4 regions of the Catenovulum sp. SX2 genome follow, and region 3 is predicted to be linked to each of the others. Evidence: predicted binding sites of a transcription regulator. Region 3 holds the regulator's gene; each other region holds the start of a gene.
The links. Region 3 encodes sigma-54, which starts transcription at its own class of promoters, with help from an activator protein. Its sites were predicted from a motif close to GTTGGCACGNNNNTNGNNT; they were not measured.

Region 1 (3,930 bases), 1.0 Mb from region 3:
CCACATAGGTTTTTAAATCAACAAAATAGCCATATTCGTTCTGACACTCGTTTAGCCATTAGTGATTATGTAGAGGCTATGGCGATTAAGCTGATTAAGAATATGCGCTATGTGACTGATAAAACACCTGTTGCGGTTGCGAGTTTTGTGCCGGTTGATTCCAATTTAGAAGAGACTAATTTATTCGGCATTCATTTAGCGGAAAGTTTTCAGCATCAAGCTATGGTGTTGGGTTTATCCGTAGTTGATTATAAAGCGACAGGGACAATTCGTGTAACCGAAACCGGCGACTTTGCATTAAGTCGTGATATCGACGAGTTACGTCAGTGGCATCCAATTGAATATGTGTTAACTGGTACTTTTACTTATAAAGACAATGGTGTTGAAGTAGTTGCGCGTGTTGTTGGTATTGAGTCGCGTGGCATTGTTGCTTCAGCTCAAGGTTTTATTCCGCACAATGTTGCCCAGCAGTTGATGCCGAGTAAGCAAAAGGATGGCATTAAGTTGGTGAAGGAGTAAGTTGCACCTCTTACTTTGGTTTTGCGAGTTTCCAATCATAGGGGTTACTCGCAAATAACTCCTAGTTAATCTATTAATCGATCGAGAATTAAACACCAAGTTATATTAGAGTTTGTGTTGGTGGGTTGAGCGCTGCACAAGCGGTGCAAAAATAGCGAAAATACTAGAGCATAGCTTTGCCAGGGCGCTGCGTAATTGTGGCTGAGAAAATCGAGCTGCTTGCGATGAATTTCTCAAAAGCGCTTCAAGGCCATCCATGGCCCGCTCTCAAACGGTATCCCTACCGATTGGAAGTTTTGAGAAACACAACCCCAACCATCTCTCTAAACATTTATATTGCTTTGTGCTGCTTTTATGCAGACGCTAAATAAGTGGCGGTTGTAATCAAAAACAACAGCAACTCAAACGCCTGATATGAGCCTGTTTGAATGCTAATTTATAAAACTTCAAAAGATAAGGGCGAATCGAAACCGAAGCACCGCTTCGCAGTTTGATGAGGTGAATTCAGGGATGACGACAGGAGTGGTCCTTCATGGATGAATTACCTCTCAAAAGTTATATGGAGATAGAAGGCAAGCGAGTTTATAAAATTATGCTTCAAATGGGCTCATTTTCCACCAGACGAGTAGCGAGTTTTTTTCAAAAGCGGAGTATACCAGAGTGCGGGGGGAACTATTCTACGAAAGAACTAAGCTTTAATACCTTTACCCAAGGTTTGGGTTTTTGCCTGACCTTGTTTATCGTAAGTCATAGCGTCGGAATTTTTTAACGCGAGGATGGATTGTTTTAAGCGTTGCACATTGTTAAGGCTAGTGCGAATAACACGTTCATTAACGGCATTTTTGCTTTTTACTTGTGCTAGAGTCGTTTCTATTTGCTCAACTTTAGCAGCAAAATCATCTTGAGTTTTTAAATGGTCTAAATCAGCCAGTTCGGCAATTGATTTATCAATCTGCTGGATTTGGTTGATTAACTCGTTTTTGTTTTGCGCGATTTGGTAAACTTCATCGGCTTGGCGATTTTTAAACGCAGACAGCTCACTATCCAATAAACCCATTAACTGGTTTAGGTTATCTTGTTGTTGCTGTAATAAATCAACCGCGTTTGTTGTCATCTTATAAACCGAAAAGTTTACCTTCACTTGCAATAATGTTAGCAGCTAATTTCTCTGCATTCACTTTGTATTCGCCAGAAGCGATTGCTTTTTTTAACTTGTCCACTTTTTCTTGATCAAACCCTGAGGCATCGTTAGCCTTTTTGGTTAAATTATTCAAGTTCTGTGCTGTTTGAGTAAGCGACACAGAGTCTTGACGCGGCGCACCTGTTTGCGCAGCTTGAGTGTTTGTTTGGTTGGCTGTTTGCTGGCCTTGTTGCGCTTTTTGTTGCGCCTCTGCCGCTGCTTTACCAACCTGATTATTGTTCAGATTGTTTACATTGATAGCCATGATCTTTACCTAAAAATTTAACTTCACTATCTGTATCGGCCATAAGTTTAAAAACTTTAGCAATTAATAGCTAGTTTTATAAAAAAATCTGCACTTCTGATACAGAGCTGACCCGTCCTTGAATGACCCGGTTAGAACTACGGTTTTTTACACTCACAGTATCACCATAACTGCCATCAGACAGGGCGACGCCGGTTGTTTTAACACTCAAGTTGTTAGATACCGCTTCTATTGTAACCAGTTCTCCTTGGCAGACAAAACAAATATTTTTGCTAATTATAGCCTCTCCCGAGCGAATTTGCCTTTTTGCTTTGCTGCCTACTATGCTTTTTATATCGGCAATAAAGCCATTTCTTGAACGATTCTTTTCAATCATTGCCACTTTTAAGTCTTGTTGTGTGATGGTTTGCCCAGATTCGATATAAGTTTCCGCGACAATCACAGGCGTCATAATTTTGACTTGAACTGGCACATATAACCCCCAACCGTCGTCACCCTCACAACGAATACGTACAGTCATATTTTTTGAGTAGCTGTTAAAGTTGGGTACTTGTGCGGTAATTTCACTATCACAAGGTCTAATGGTTAATCTACTATCAATGGGTGATGCAAACGCCTCAAGTTGCTCATCGGCTTCAGCCGGATAAATAGACAGTGCATGCTCTTCAGCAAGCGACTCAATGTGTTTTTTATCATAGACATTCGCCATTGACGTAAAAGACATTATACTGAATAAATAGCACAATAAATGGGTAGTTAACTTCATAATATTTACCTAACTAATTTAAGTTCCACTTTTTAAATATTCGACTATGCTTAATTTGAAAAAAGCGTTATAAATGAATCTAATATCTGTCAAATATTTGTTGATTTGGTAACTTTTTCTGCTTTTAGGGTTAAGTTAGGCAAACATTGTGCCGAAACTGATAGAGGCAATACTGCTATCTACTCTATTTAAATCTGGAGATAAAAATGGCCGGAGTACTAGATTCCGTAAATCAAAGAACACAACTGGTTGGTCAAAACAGGCTAGAGCTTTTACTGTTTAAATTACAAGGCCAACAAAGGTTTGGTATTAATGTGTTTAAAGTTCGGGAAGTACTACAGTGTCCAAAACTGACTTCGCTACCAAAACGAAATAAATATATACGTGGTGTTGCGCATATTCGTGGCCAAACTATTTCAGTGATTGATTTAGGTATGGCAACAGGTGGCCGAGCAATTCAAAATACTGAAGATTGTTTTATTGTAATTGCTGAGTACAACCGTTCGGTGCAAGGCTTTTTGGTTTCTTCGGTTGAGCGAATTATCAATATTAATTGGGAATCAATTATGCCACCACCAAAAGGTGCTGGTCGCTATAGTTATCTAACCGCGGTTACCGAAGTTGATAAAGAGTTGGTCGAGATTTTAGATGTAGAAAAAATCCTCCATGAAATCATGCCAATTGATGCCGAAGTCAGTAAAGAGGTGTTGGAATCAAACCCTGTCACCAAAGATTACACTAACAAAGTATTGTTTATTGCCGATGACTCGTCGGTTGCGCGTAACCAAGTAAAACGTGCGTTGGAAGGCTTGGGCATTGATATGCAGCTAGCCATAAACGGTAAAGATGCATTAATTAAATTAAATGAGTTAGCCCAAGAAACCGGCGATGTAACTGACAAAGTAGCTTTATTAATTTCTGACATTGAAATGCCAGAAATGGATGGTTATACCTTAACTGCGGAAATTAAAAATAATCCAAAACTTAAAAATCTACATGTTATTTTGCATACTTCTTTGAGTGGGGTGTTTAACCACGCTATGGTTGATAAAGTGGGCGCTGATGACTTCATTGCCAAATTTAATCCAGACGAATTGGCTGGTGCGGTACAAAAATGGTTGAATGTTTAAGATTAGGAATACTCTGTGTTAGATAAAACCATTGGAACTGACGACTACAATAAATTTTGTACTTTTCTTG
Region 2 (3,930 bases), 1.5 Mb from region 3:
CTGACCTGAAATAGGGTCAACAACAGGTGCAAATAAGCGGTTAATATTCGCTTGTGATGCAAACTGTTTATTCCAGTGCATAGGCACAAATACTTCGCCTTGGCGCTGACCTTGATCAAATTGAACACGCAATAACGCTTGTCCAAATTTAGAAGTTAACTGAGCGATTTGACCATCAACTAAGTTAAGTTTTTCTGCATCATTTGGGTGAATTGCTACAAATGCTTCAGAAACGTGCGCAGTTAATTTAGCCGCTTTACCTGTACGTGTCATAGTATGCCATTGGTCACGTACTCGACCTGAGTTACATACAAATGGATAATCGTTACAAGTTTGCTGAACAGGTGCTTTTGCTTCAGTTGTAATAAACTGAGCTTTACCCGATTTAGTATAAAAACGGCCGTTTTCAAACATACGCGCACAGCCATTCGGGTTTTCACGGTTTACCGGCCATTGAACAGGACGTAATTTGTCATATTCAGCTTCGGATAAACCCGCTAAACCTGTGATATCAAAATCACGGCTACCGTTATTTTCATAACCAGATAAACGCGCATGTTCATCAAAAATTTCCGCTGGATGAGTATATTTAAAGCCAGAAGCAAAACCCATAGCTCGCGCCACTTCACTGATAATTTGCCAATCGTGTTTAGCTTGGCCAGATGGTGGCATAATGCCACGTTGGCGTGAAATTCGACGCTCAGAATTGGTTACTGTACCGTTTTTCTCTGACCAACCTGTTGCTGGTAAACGTACATTCGCCCATTCAGAGGTATCAGTATTTTCATTACAATCAGAAACCACAACTAATGGACAGTCTTTTAACGCTTGTGCCACTTCATTACCGTTTGGCAAACTTACAGCTGGGTTAGTCGCCATAATCCAAATGGCTTTAATTTCGCCACTTTTCACTTTAGCAAACATATCAACCGCTTTAGCGCCAGTTTGATCTGCAATGCGTGGAGAACGCCAGAATGTTTGCACATACTCACGGTGTTGTGGATTTTCAATGTCCATATGAGCAGCTAGCATATTAGCTAAACCACCTACTTCACGGCCACCCATAGCATTAGGTTGCCCCGTAATAGAGAATGGACCACTGCCTTTTTTACCGACTTTACCAGTGGCTAAATGACAGTTAATAATAGCGTTACATTTATCTGTACCTTGTGATGATTGATTCACCCCCATGCAATAAAAAGTAATTGCAGTTGGGCTTTTCGCAAACCACTGGTAATAAGTTGTCACTTGCTCAATTGGCAAATCACAATATTCAGCCACACGCTCAATAGTCCATTGTTGGCTATTAGCTAGTGCTGTATCAAAACCTTCGGTAAAACTATTTACATAATTTTGATCAATACAATCGTGTTGATGTAAGTAGTTTAATAAACCGTTAAACAAGGCAACATCGCTACCTGGTTTAATTGCGATATGTAAGTCAGCCAACTCTGTGGTTGCACTTTGGCGAGGATCAATCACCACAACTTTCATATCTGGGTTTAACATTTTGGCTCTTTCCATACGTTGGAACAGCGCTGGGTGTGTCCAAGCGGCGTTGGAGCCTGTTAAAACCAATAAATCTGTATCTTCTAAATCTTCATAGTTACACGGAACAGTATCTGAGCCGAACGCACGTTTATAACCAGCTACAGCTGACGACATACATAAACGAGAGTTAGTATCTATATTGGCACTGCCGATATAACCTTTCATCAATTTGTTCGCGACATAATAGTCTTCAGTCAATAATTGACCAGACACATAAAACGCGACTGCTTGTGGACCGAATTCTTCAATAACTTTATTGAAGCCACTCGCAACATGGTTAATTGCTTCATCCCAAGAAACTTGTGAATCCCCTATCATAGGCTGCAGTAATCGCCCTGATACATCATTCGTTTCTAATACGGATGAGCCTTTAACACATAAACGCCCATAATTGGCGGGATGTTCTGAAGAACCTGTCACTTGAGTTAGCGTCTGCCCATCAACTTTAACGTCGATGCCGCATCCAACACCACAATACGGACAAGTGGTTTGTTTCAATCTTACTGCTGTTTCGTTCATCAAATTCTTACCTAAATTTGGTTAAGATTCCGCCATTGGAATTCTTAACATAAACACTCAAGAATAGGTTCTTCATGACTGCCCGCCTTCGGGAACAAGTTATAAAATGCAACACCTATACCAACTTTAATAACTACATGATTTAAAAGGATTTTAATTCAAATTCACTTTTATGAGCATTAAACTGGTATTTGTAATATGGTGTTTTAAAATGCGCGTGCACCAAAAAGAGACGCTAATCTTAACTGTTTTTACCAAATAAAAACGCAGCCTAGGCTGCGTCCATTGCTCATTATTAGCATCAGCCTCAAATAAAGGCCAAAACCTTATACCTCAACTGCTAGGTTGGCGAGTTCGAGGTCAATTACGTTTTGTACCATGCCCACACAGGTACCACAGCTTGAACTTGCACGTGTTTTAGCTTTAATCGCCTCAACTGTATCACAACCGTCGCGCACAGCTTCCGCAATTGTGCCTTTAGTAACCATGTTACATAAACAGACGAAGCTAGAATCAGCCATATTGAGTGCAGGGTTAACCGGCTCGCCTTGCAACATAGGTACAATAAGCGATTCTGGGGTGTCTTCCAGCTCTAGCTGTTGCAGGTGATATTGGAGTAAATTGTCATATTCAGAAGTATCGCCAATTAACACTGCACCAATAAGGTGCTTCTGCTCAGCATCCGTTACCACTTTCTTATATATGCCCTCTGCAGGGTTTTCATAACAGAAGGTCACTGAATTTGGCGTACGCGCATGTGCATCACCAATTGAGCCAACGGCAACACCCATTAATTTCAATTTGGTGCTCATATCCGCACCGGCAAAAGTGAAATCGCCGCCGATAATATGTGATACTGCCGCTCGCGCCATAGTATAACCAGGTGAAACTAAACCAAAAATACGGTTTTGCCATAAAGCACATTCACCAATTGCGTAAATGTCTGGCTCTGACGTTTGACAATTGTCATTGATAACAATACCACCACGCTCACCAATTTGAATGTCAAAGTCACGTGCTAGTTGGTCTTGCGGGCGAATACCAGCAGAAAACAATACTAAGTCAGTTTCTAAAATAGAGCCGTCGGCAAATTCAAGTTTATGCACACAAGTATCACCATCAACGATTTGTTTGGTAGCTTTTTCAGTGTGTACTTCTACACCTAGCTCTTCAATTTTAGCTTTAAGTGCACGGCCACCACCAATATCTATTTGGGTTGGCATTAACTGAGGTGCAAATTCTATTACGTGGGTTTTTAAGCCTAACTGTTTTAGTGCATTAGCTGCTTCTAAACCGAGCAAACCACCACCAACAACTAAACCGACTTTGCATTTTTCCGCTGCGGCTTTAATGTCATCTAAATCTTCAATTGTGCGGTAAACAAAACAGTTTTCGCGCTCTTTACCCGGAATTGGAGGAACAAAAGGGAAAGAGCCAGTGGCTAAAATTAATTTGTCGTATTCAAGCACCATACCTTGTTCGGTAGTAACCTTTTTATTGCTTTTATCTATATTGGTTACTTTACTGTTTGTGAAAAAATTCACACCGACAGATTTGTAGTAAGCTTCTGATGTTAAAGATAAATCTTCGGCACTTTTACCGGCAAAATACTCAGATAAATGCACTCGGTCGTACGCTAATCTTGGCTCAGCTGACAATACGAAAATTTCATATTCTTGTTCAGTTTGATTAACTAATTGATCGACAAAATGATGACCAACCATGCCGTTACCAACAATAACGACACGTTGTTTAGAAGTTTGTTGAGTTGTCAAAATACTCTCCTCCAACCTGCTTATAAAAAGCAAAAAAGCCGACAAAGCGGCTTTTTATTACCCACAGTGATAGGAGAAGTTTAGC
Region 3 (3,930 bases):
CCCAAGAGTTTGAACTCGTGGAGCAAGTACGGGCAGAATACTTTGTTAAACAATAAAATCATCACACTTTTTATCGGTAGTCTTATCTGTGCACCAAGTATTGCGCTAGAAGCAGACTTTAGCCAAAACATAGTCATAGATGCGAAAAAGCAACAGCTCGAAATAAAAACCAATACCTTAAGTTTTTCTGGCGACGTAGAAGTAAAACAGGGTTCGTTGCGTATGAAAGCAGATAGATTAGAAGTCATCAAAGCGGATGAAGACGACCCTGAAAGCCAAGACATTTTGCGAGCTATAGGTTTACCGGCTAGCTATAAACAAGTGTTAGACAGTGGTGAAACTCTGATAGCAACAGCGAAAAATATTCAATACAAAGTAAAAGACCGTATTTTAACCTTGTCTGGCAATGCCAATATCTCACAGCAAAATAGCCAGGTCAGTGGTGATGTTATCGAATATGACTTAGTCGCACAAAAACTTGTCGCTTCCGGCAATAATCAAAAAGGGCAAAAAGTCCGTACTGTGTTAACACCAAAAAGTGGTGACAATTAATGCCGAAGTTAATCGCAACCAACTTAGCTAAAGCCTATAAAAAACGCCAAGTGGTTAAAAATGTTTCTCTGCAGGTTGAATCCGGCAGCATAGTTGGTTTATTGGGGCCAAACGGCGCTGGTAAAACCACTACCTTCTACATGATAGTCGGATTAGTGGAAAATGACGCTGGGCAAATTCTATTAGACGACAAAGACATGACCTACTTTCCAATGCACGAAAGAGCCCGTGCAGGTGTTGGTTATTTACCACAAGAATCGTCTATATTTAGAAAGTTAACGGTCACACAAAATATTTATTCTATTTTAGAAATGCGACCTGAGCTTACCAAAAGCGAAAAACAAGCTAAACTTGAAGAGCTACTTGAAGAATTTCATATCACCCACATAAGAGATAGTCAGGGCATGGCATTATCCGGTGGTGAAAGAAGACGGGTAGAAATCGCCAGAGCGCTAGCGGCCGATCCAAAATTTATCTTATTGGACGAGCCATTTGCCGGGGTAGATCCTATATCCGTTATTGATATAAAAAGAATTATCACCCATCTTAGAGATAGGGGTTTAGGTGTACTAATAACAGACCATAATGTGCGTGAAACGCTCGATGTTTGTGAAAAAGCCTATATCGTTAGCCAAGGACAGTTAATTGCCTCTGGTGCACCCAACGATGTGCTGAATAACAAACAAGTACGTAACGTGTATTTAGGTGAACAATTTAAACTATAACGAATCGTCTAATTAATGAAACAAACTATTCAGTTAAAATTTGGTCAGCATTTAACTATGACCCCGCAGTTGCAACAAGCTATTCGATTGTTGCAATTGTCATCGCTTGATCTTCAGCAAGAGATCCAAGAAGCGCTTGATAGCAACCCTTTGTTGGAATCTGAAGAAAACCGCGAGGACTTCGAATCATTAGACGCGTTAAACGAAGCTAAACAACAAAAAGAAGAAAAAAACGGCAAAGATAATACCGAATCAAACGAAGATGCAGTGCCCGACAGCCGTGACGAACTATCACGCGAAGATATTCGCGAAGATTTAGCGACCGACAGCACTTGGGATGACCACTTTACCCAAGGTACTGGAACTGGCTCAGGTGGTGCAGCCCCTGACGATGATATGGTTTACCAAGGTGAAACCATAACGTCAATTCGTGACCATTTATTATGGCAAATGGATTTAACGCCATTTTCACCAGTCGACAGAGCTATCGCCATAGCCATTATTGATGCAGTCGACGACTCAGGTTATTTAACTGTTAGTGTTGAAGACATAATTGAAAGTTTAGGCATAGAAAGCGAAGAAATAGACGATTTAGTTGAAGTTGAAGAAGTAGAAGCAGTACTTAAACGCATTCAACTCTTTGATCCAGTTGGTGCTGCGGCCAGAGATACCAAAGAGTGTTTGCTCGTACAACTGAATCAATTTTCAGCAGATACGCCCTATTTAGCCGAAACCAAAAAAGTAATTAAAAATTATATCGAACTTTTAGGTAATAGAGACTACCGAACTTTAGCAAGGAAGACTAAACTAAAAGAAGACGAGCTAAAAGAAGTGATGAAACTCATCCACAGCTTAAACCCAAGACCGGGTAACGCTGTGGTTGCAGAAGAAGCTCAATATATAGTGCCAGATGTGGCAGTTAAAAAAATTAAAGACGATTGGATAGTTGAATTAAATCCAGACAGCATGCCAAAACTCAAGATAAATGCAGAATATGCAGCTATGAGTAAAACAGCACGCAATACGTCGGATTCACAATTTATCCGTTCGCATATGCAAGAAGCAAAATGGTTTATAAAAAGCCTTGAAAGTCGTAACGAAACTTTGTTAAAAGTAGCAAGGTGTATCGTAAAACAACAACAAGGTTTTTTTGAGTACGGTGATGAAGCCATGAAACCTATGGTGTTAAATGATGTTGCCGAAGAAGTTGAAATGCATGAGTCGACCATATCTAGGGTAACGACACAAAAATATATGCACACACCACGTGGTATATTTGAATTGAAATACTTCTTCTCAAGTCATGTCAGCACTGAAAATGGTGGGGAATGTTCATCAACCGCAATACGCGCTTTGATTAAAAAACTGATTTCTGCTGAAAATACAGCAAAACCGTTAAGTGATAGCAAGATTGCAGAATTGTTAGCGGATCAAGGTATTATGGTTGCTAGACGCACCATAGCTAAATACCGAGAGTCGTTGTCAATTCCGCCGTCAAACCAACGTAAGAGCCTTCTTTAGAAGGCATAAACCAAAAAAGGAAAGAGCCTATGCAAATCAATTTAACTGGTCGTCATGTTGATATTACTGACTCACTAAGAGATTACGTCGACAACAAGTTTGCAAAGCTTGAGCGTCATTTTGATCACATCAATAACGTGTATGTTATCCTCAACGTTGAAAAGCTAAATCAAGTAGCAGAAGCAACGCTGCATTTAAACGGTGGTGAAGTATTTGCCAACGCCGAGCATACGGATATGTATGCCGCAATAGATTCCTTGATAGACAAGCTGGATCGCCAAGTCATCAAGCATAAAGAGAAAATGAAACGCCATTAATGGACATTCAATCTTTTTTATCCAAAGACTGCACTGAATGTGCAGTCTCTGTTTCTAGCAAAAAACGAATTATTGAGCACATAGGTCAAATAGCTGCACAGCATATTAGCGAAATGACCGAACAAGAAATTACCGCAGCTTTGCTCAATCGAGAAAGATTAGGTAGTACAGGTATAGGTAATGGTATCGCCCTCCCTCATGGCCGCTTAGCCAATACAACTAAAGCGTTAGCCGTATTAATTACCACAGCAGAAGCTATTGATTATGACGCGATAGACAACCAGCCGGTTAATGTTTTTTTTGCTCTGTTGGTACCAGAAAACCAATGCAACGAACACTTAAAATCATTAGCAGCTGTTGCACAAAAACTTTCGGATAAAAGTATTTTAAAACGCTTAAGATCAGCGCAAACTAATCAGGAACTTTTTCAAGCTATTACGGAATAAACTATGTTACAACTTGTCATACTGTCAGGTCGTTCGGGTTCAGGTAAATCGACCGCACTTGATCAACTTGAAGATGCAGGTTTTTATTGTGTCGATAATATTCCAATTCAGTTATTGCCGTTTTTACCAGATGCATTAAAAGGCAAATATAGCCGTATCGCGCTTAACTTAGATATTCGTAACATATCCGACTGGCAACAAGATTTAAGCAACATCATTACCCAACTGAAAGGCGTCGCTGACGTTGTTGTTGTGTATATGGATTCAAGCAATCAAACTTTATTAAAACGTTATTCTGAAACACGCCGTGTTCACCCACTTTCTTTGATGCAAGCAGGATTAAGTTTAGAAGAAGCAATCGTTGAAGAA
Region 4 (3,930 bases), 250 kb from region 3:
TAGTTAGTTTTAGAGGTTTGAGCGTATGCGAAGATAACTTTAAAATTGCTAAGTCGTGCTCTTCGTCTGTTTTTACTAAAGTTGCGTAATCGATCTTTGGTGATTTTCCTGAACCAATAAACACCACTATTGAAGTTTTATCTCCGTCAACTAACTCAGGGATGACGTGTTGATTCGTTGCCACATAACTTCCATCTGCAAACACAAAGCCTGTACCTGTAACTTGTGCCCGAGGCGAACCGGTTGGGTTGTACGTTCCAATTCCGACAATCGATGCTTTAATCTGTTTTATTGTTTGAGGTAGCTGTTGACCGTGCGCATTAATTACGAAAAAACCTAGTAAAAATAAGGCGTAACGGGTACATTGTCTAACCATAATTCGATAGTCCTTGTTAAATTTAGCTACTACACATAATGGGTTTGTTTTTTACACTCAAAAAGTTAATCGGCTGGCTTGTCTCGCCGCTTCCTGTGTCAATAACCTTTATGGTTATTGGATATTGGTTAATGTTCAATCCGAAAATTAAAATTAAGTGGTCAAAGATTTTCATTGGTTGTGGTTTAGCTCTTTTAACACTTTCTTCATTACCTATTGTGTCACACAGTTTGATAAAACCTATAGAGTTTAGTGTAAAAAAGTTTGACGATTCCTCGACAAAATTGGTGGACAACATTGTGGTCTTGGGATGTTACAGCACTGAAGATGAAGCTCTTCCACAAATAGCAAATATTCATGAGTGTTCATTATACCGAATAGTGGAAGCTTTTCGGTTAAGTAAAGTTTATCCAAATGCTGCCGTTATACTATCTGGCTGGGACAGTGGTGAAAACAGAATCTATAGCCATCCAGAGTACTTAGCTAATTATCTGATTAAATTGGGGCTGGAACGAGAAAGAATATTATTGTCGGTCGGAAATAACGACACCAAAGATGAAGCTGTAGCACTTGCGCAATATATGCATGATAAAAAGAATCTAGTTGTGAGCTCGGCCAGTCATTTTAAACGAATAAACAAAATATTTGCTCAGCAAAAACTTGATTTTACCGCTGTTCCTACCGAATATTTAACTAAAGATGAAGTTCAATGGCACTGGCATTTGGTATTACCTCAAGCAAACGCTTTATATACGAGTCAGCGGGCTTGGTATGAATATCTAGGTAATACTTGGGAGTCACTAAAACTTATGTTCGCCAGTAGCTAAATGAGAGAAATATGGATAACCAAAAACAAATTAAAATAGTTCCTGTTTTTTCTGGTGGGGGAACCCGACTGGCAGCGCATATAGGAATCTTACAAGCTCTAAAAGAATTGAAGATATCTTTCGATTGTCTAGTCGGTGTGTCTGGCGGCAGCATAATCGCCTCGCTTTATTGCTCAGGCATGTCAATTAATGAGATCAAACAGCTGGCTTTAGATACAGATTTTCGCAAATTTAGAGGCTACAGTTTAATACGTTTACTAAAAGATGGCGGCCTTAGTTCTGGAGATAAATTTGAAAAATGGATGGATAAGCAGCTAGGTGGCAAAACCTTTGCCGATTTACCACACAATCTCAATATTTTAGCGACAGATGTAAATGGTGGCGGTCCAGTGGTGTTTAATCGAGTTAACACACCAAATTTGAAAGTTTCAAAAGCAGTGCGCTTTTCTATGTCGATACCATTGGTTTTTAGTTTTCAAAAGTTCGACAACTATATACTGACAGATGGTGCAATTTTATCTGAAGATGCTTTATTTAATGATTGGGCTGGAGATGGTACGCCAACCATATGTTTTAGGCTGAAAAGTCAGCCGATAAAAAAAGAGCTGCAAGCACAAAGTATCTTCCCACTAAAACGATATGTTTTGATGTTAGTACGTACCTTTATGACAGCTGTTTCGCGAGAATATGTTCAAGCAAACCATTGGCATAGCACTATAATTGTTGATACGGGAAGTATTTCCCCGGTTGATTTTACCATTTCAAATGAACAAAAAGAGGAGTTGTTTAAAGCTGGATATTTAACCGCTTTGTCAATTATCCCCAAAAAATTAGTGCAGCCAGTCGCAAATTAGTGACGTTTGACTTGTGTTCAGTCAAGTTTTTTTACATTATAAAGGCATGTAGCGAAACCTAGAATGTAATGCTGTATAAAGTTATTGTTATTAAAGGTTTTTTGTTTTTTGGAATAGTATTTGCTTCTATAGTTTCATATAGAAGGTAGGCTGTTTTTAAACAACAAAGTTTTTAAGTTAGGTGAAATATGAAAACACTTTTTTCTGCCGTTAAAGTTATGGCTATGCTTGGCGCTTTAGTGAGTGGGCAAGCTCTAGCAACACCTATTGATATCGAATGGAACGGTACTGCATATCAAGGTGATGGTTCTGCTCCTACCCATTTAGAGGGTATTTCTGGAGTTGAAACATTTGAATTTGATGGTGATATCTCAGGAAACGCGATCGTTGATTTATTTTACGATGAAAGTGATTCGAGCGTTAGCGACACAGGTGACTATGGTTTTGGGACCAGCTGGGAAGGTTTATTTCCACAGCAACATGGCGATTGGTACTTGGAAGTTGATTTTTCTACATTAGCTTCAGGTAGTATTTGGCTTGAATTAAAGAGCAGTTGGTTTGCATTCGATTTTATATCTGGCGATACCTCGCTTTTGATTGACGAGAATTTGTTCTCTATGGATATCACTGAAGTTAATCTGTTAGCTGGTGATGGTGACGATTTCTTGTACTCCGGTGATGTTGCTAATTTGAATTTAGCTTTAGACCCTTTTGGTTTCGCGGGTAAAAAAGTGACTTTTGAGTTGTTTCAAGCTGCGTCAAATGATGGTGGGTCATCAGTTTATGAAGGCAACGCTTTGTTATCATTTAACGTGACAGAAGTACCTGAGCCAAGCACCATAGCTCTATTTTCTTTTGTATTGTTATTGTTAAACCGCGTTCGAATGAATAGAAAGTAACTTTCAACGATTTTGTAGGATTTAATTTTAAAACCTAAGCTATACTAAGTTGTATAGCTTGGGGAGAGAGAATTTATGAGGGCATTACGCAAACTAGCTGAAAAGCCGATAGTCGGACCTGTTGTAAAAGCAGCGATGCGTTATTTTGCCGATCGTGAGGTGGATTCTATATCATCTCACTTTTCACAATTTTTACAGCCGGTGTTGGCTTATTCTGACGAACTTAAACAAGACACCTATAAAGTTCGTTATAACGTGTATTGTGATGAACTCCACTTCTTAGAAGAAAACCAAATTGGTCTAGAGACAGATCATTTCGATAGTCATTCACTTCATTGTGCGATTAAACATAAGCAGACAAACGCCTATGCTGGCACAGTTAGATTGGTCTGCTCATCGAGTCCTAAAGAAAAATTGCCAATTGAAGAGTTTTGTCTTAACTCCATTAATGACGATGAAATTCACCCTAGTGATTTTAGCCGAGATAAAATTTGTGAAATTTCACGTTTAGCTATACCAGCTCAGTTCCGTCGTCGTAATGCCGATAAGTTTGCCGGTGCTGCGACAGGTGCGATTAATGAATCTTCGTATTCTGAAGATGAGTTACGTTGTTTCCCATTTATTGCTGTAGGTTTGTATATGTCTTGTGCGTCACTTGCACATCACTCTGGCATAAAACACTGTTTTGTGATGATGGAGCCTAGATTGGCTCGTAGCCTACGTTTTGTTGGGATTCCATTTAAACAAATTGGTCCAACGGTAGAATACCATGGGAAAAGAGCACCTTATTATATTAGTAATAAAATTTTAATGGACAGCTTAAGTCCTGGTTTCAAAAAATTGATGTATAAAATTGAGGATGATTTAGAAGGTCAGTTTTTGGCTGCTAGGAACGGCGGAGGCTTGAGGCACACGCCCTTGAATAAAGCGAGTCAAGCAAATAGCTTTGTCTCTACCTCTGGTGAGAGTCTGTT

Region 1: a site for sigma-54 is predicted at 2,868-2,886, ahead of flgA (flagellar basal body P-ring formation chaperone FlgA). Genes of this name have one in related genera too.
Region 2: a site for sigma-54 is predicted at 2,177-2,195, ahead of ACMZOO_RS04120 (nitrate reductase). Genes of this name have one in related genera too.
Region 4: a site for sigma-54 is predicted at 2,165-2,183, ahead of ACMZOO_RS11350 (PEP-CTERM sorting domain-containing protein). Genes of this name have one in related genera too.

The regions. Positions count from the first base shown of each region.
Region 1 covers NZ_CP182493.1:3,502,543-3,506,472, forward strand. Annotated here, with positions in the region: gene ACMZOO_RS14690 (FlgO family outer membrane protein) at 1-519, shown strand, start outside; gene flgN (flagellar export chaperone FlgN) at 1,208-1,633, opposite strand; gene flgM (flagellar biosynthesis anti-sigma factor FlgM) at 1,635-1,964, opposite strand; gene flgA (flagellar basal body P-ring formation chaperone FlgA) at 2,041-2,730, opposite strand; gene ACMZOO_RS14710 (chemotaxis protein CheV) at 2,937-3,860, shown strand; gene ACMZOO_RS14715 (CheR family methyltransferase) at 3,876-3,930, shown strand, end outside.
Region 2 covers NZ_CP182493.1:997,625-1,001,554, forward strand. Annotated here, with positions in the region: gene ACMZOO_RS04120 (nitrate reductase) at 1-2,070, opposite strand, end outside; partial or broken gene ACMZOO_RS04125 (FAD-dependent oxidoreductase) at 2,400-3,845, opposite strand.
Region 3 covers NZ_CP182493.1:2,465,887-2,469,816, reverse strand. Annotated here, with positions in the region: gene lptC (LPS export ABC transporter periplasmic protein LptC) at 1-56, shown strand, start outside; gene lptA (lipopolysaccharide transport periplasmic protein LptA) at 43-552, shown strand; gene lptB (LPS export ABC transporter ATP-binding protein) at 552-1,277, shown strand; gene ACMZOO_RS10340 (RNA polymerase factor sigma-54) at 1,293-2,798, shown strand; gene hpf (ribosome hibernation promoting factor) at 2,828-3,115, shown strand; gene ptsN (PTS IIA-like nitrogen regulatory protein PtsN) at 3,115-3,561, shown strand; gene rapZ (RNase adapter RapZ) at 3,565-3,930, shown strand, end outside.
Region 4 covers NZ_CP182493.1:2,714,941-2,718,870, forward strand. Annotated here, with positions in the region: gene ACMZOO_RS11335 (S1 family peptidase) at 1-376, opposite strand, end outside; gene ACMZOO_RS11340 (ElyC/SanA/YdcF family protein) at 415-1,203, shown strand; gene ACMZOO_RS11345 (patatin-like phospholipase family protein) at 1,215-2,057, shown strand; gene ACMZOO_RS11350 (PEP-CTERM sorting domain-containing protein) at 2,246-2,956, shown strand; gene ACMZOO_RS11355 (PEP-CTERM/exosortase system-associated acyltransferase) at 3,032-3,930, shown strand, end outside.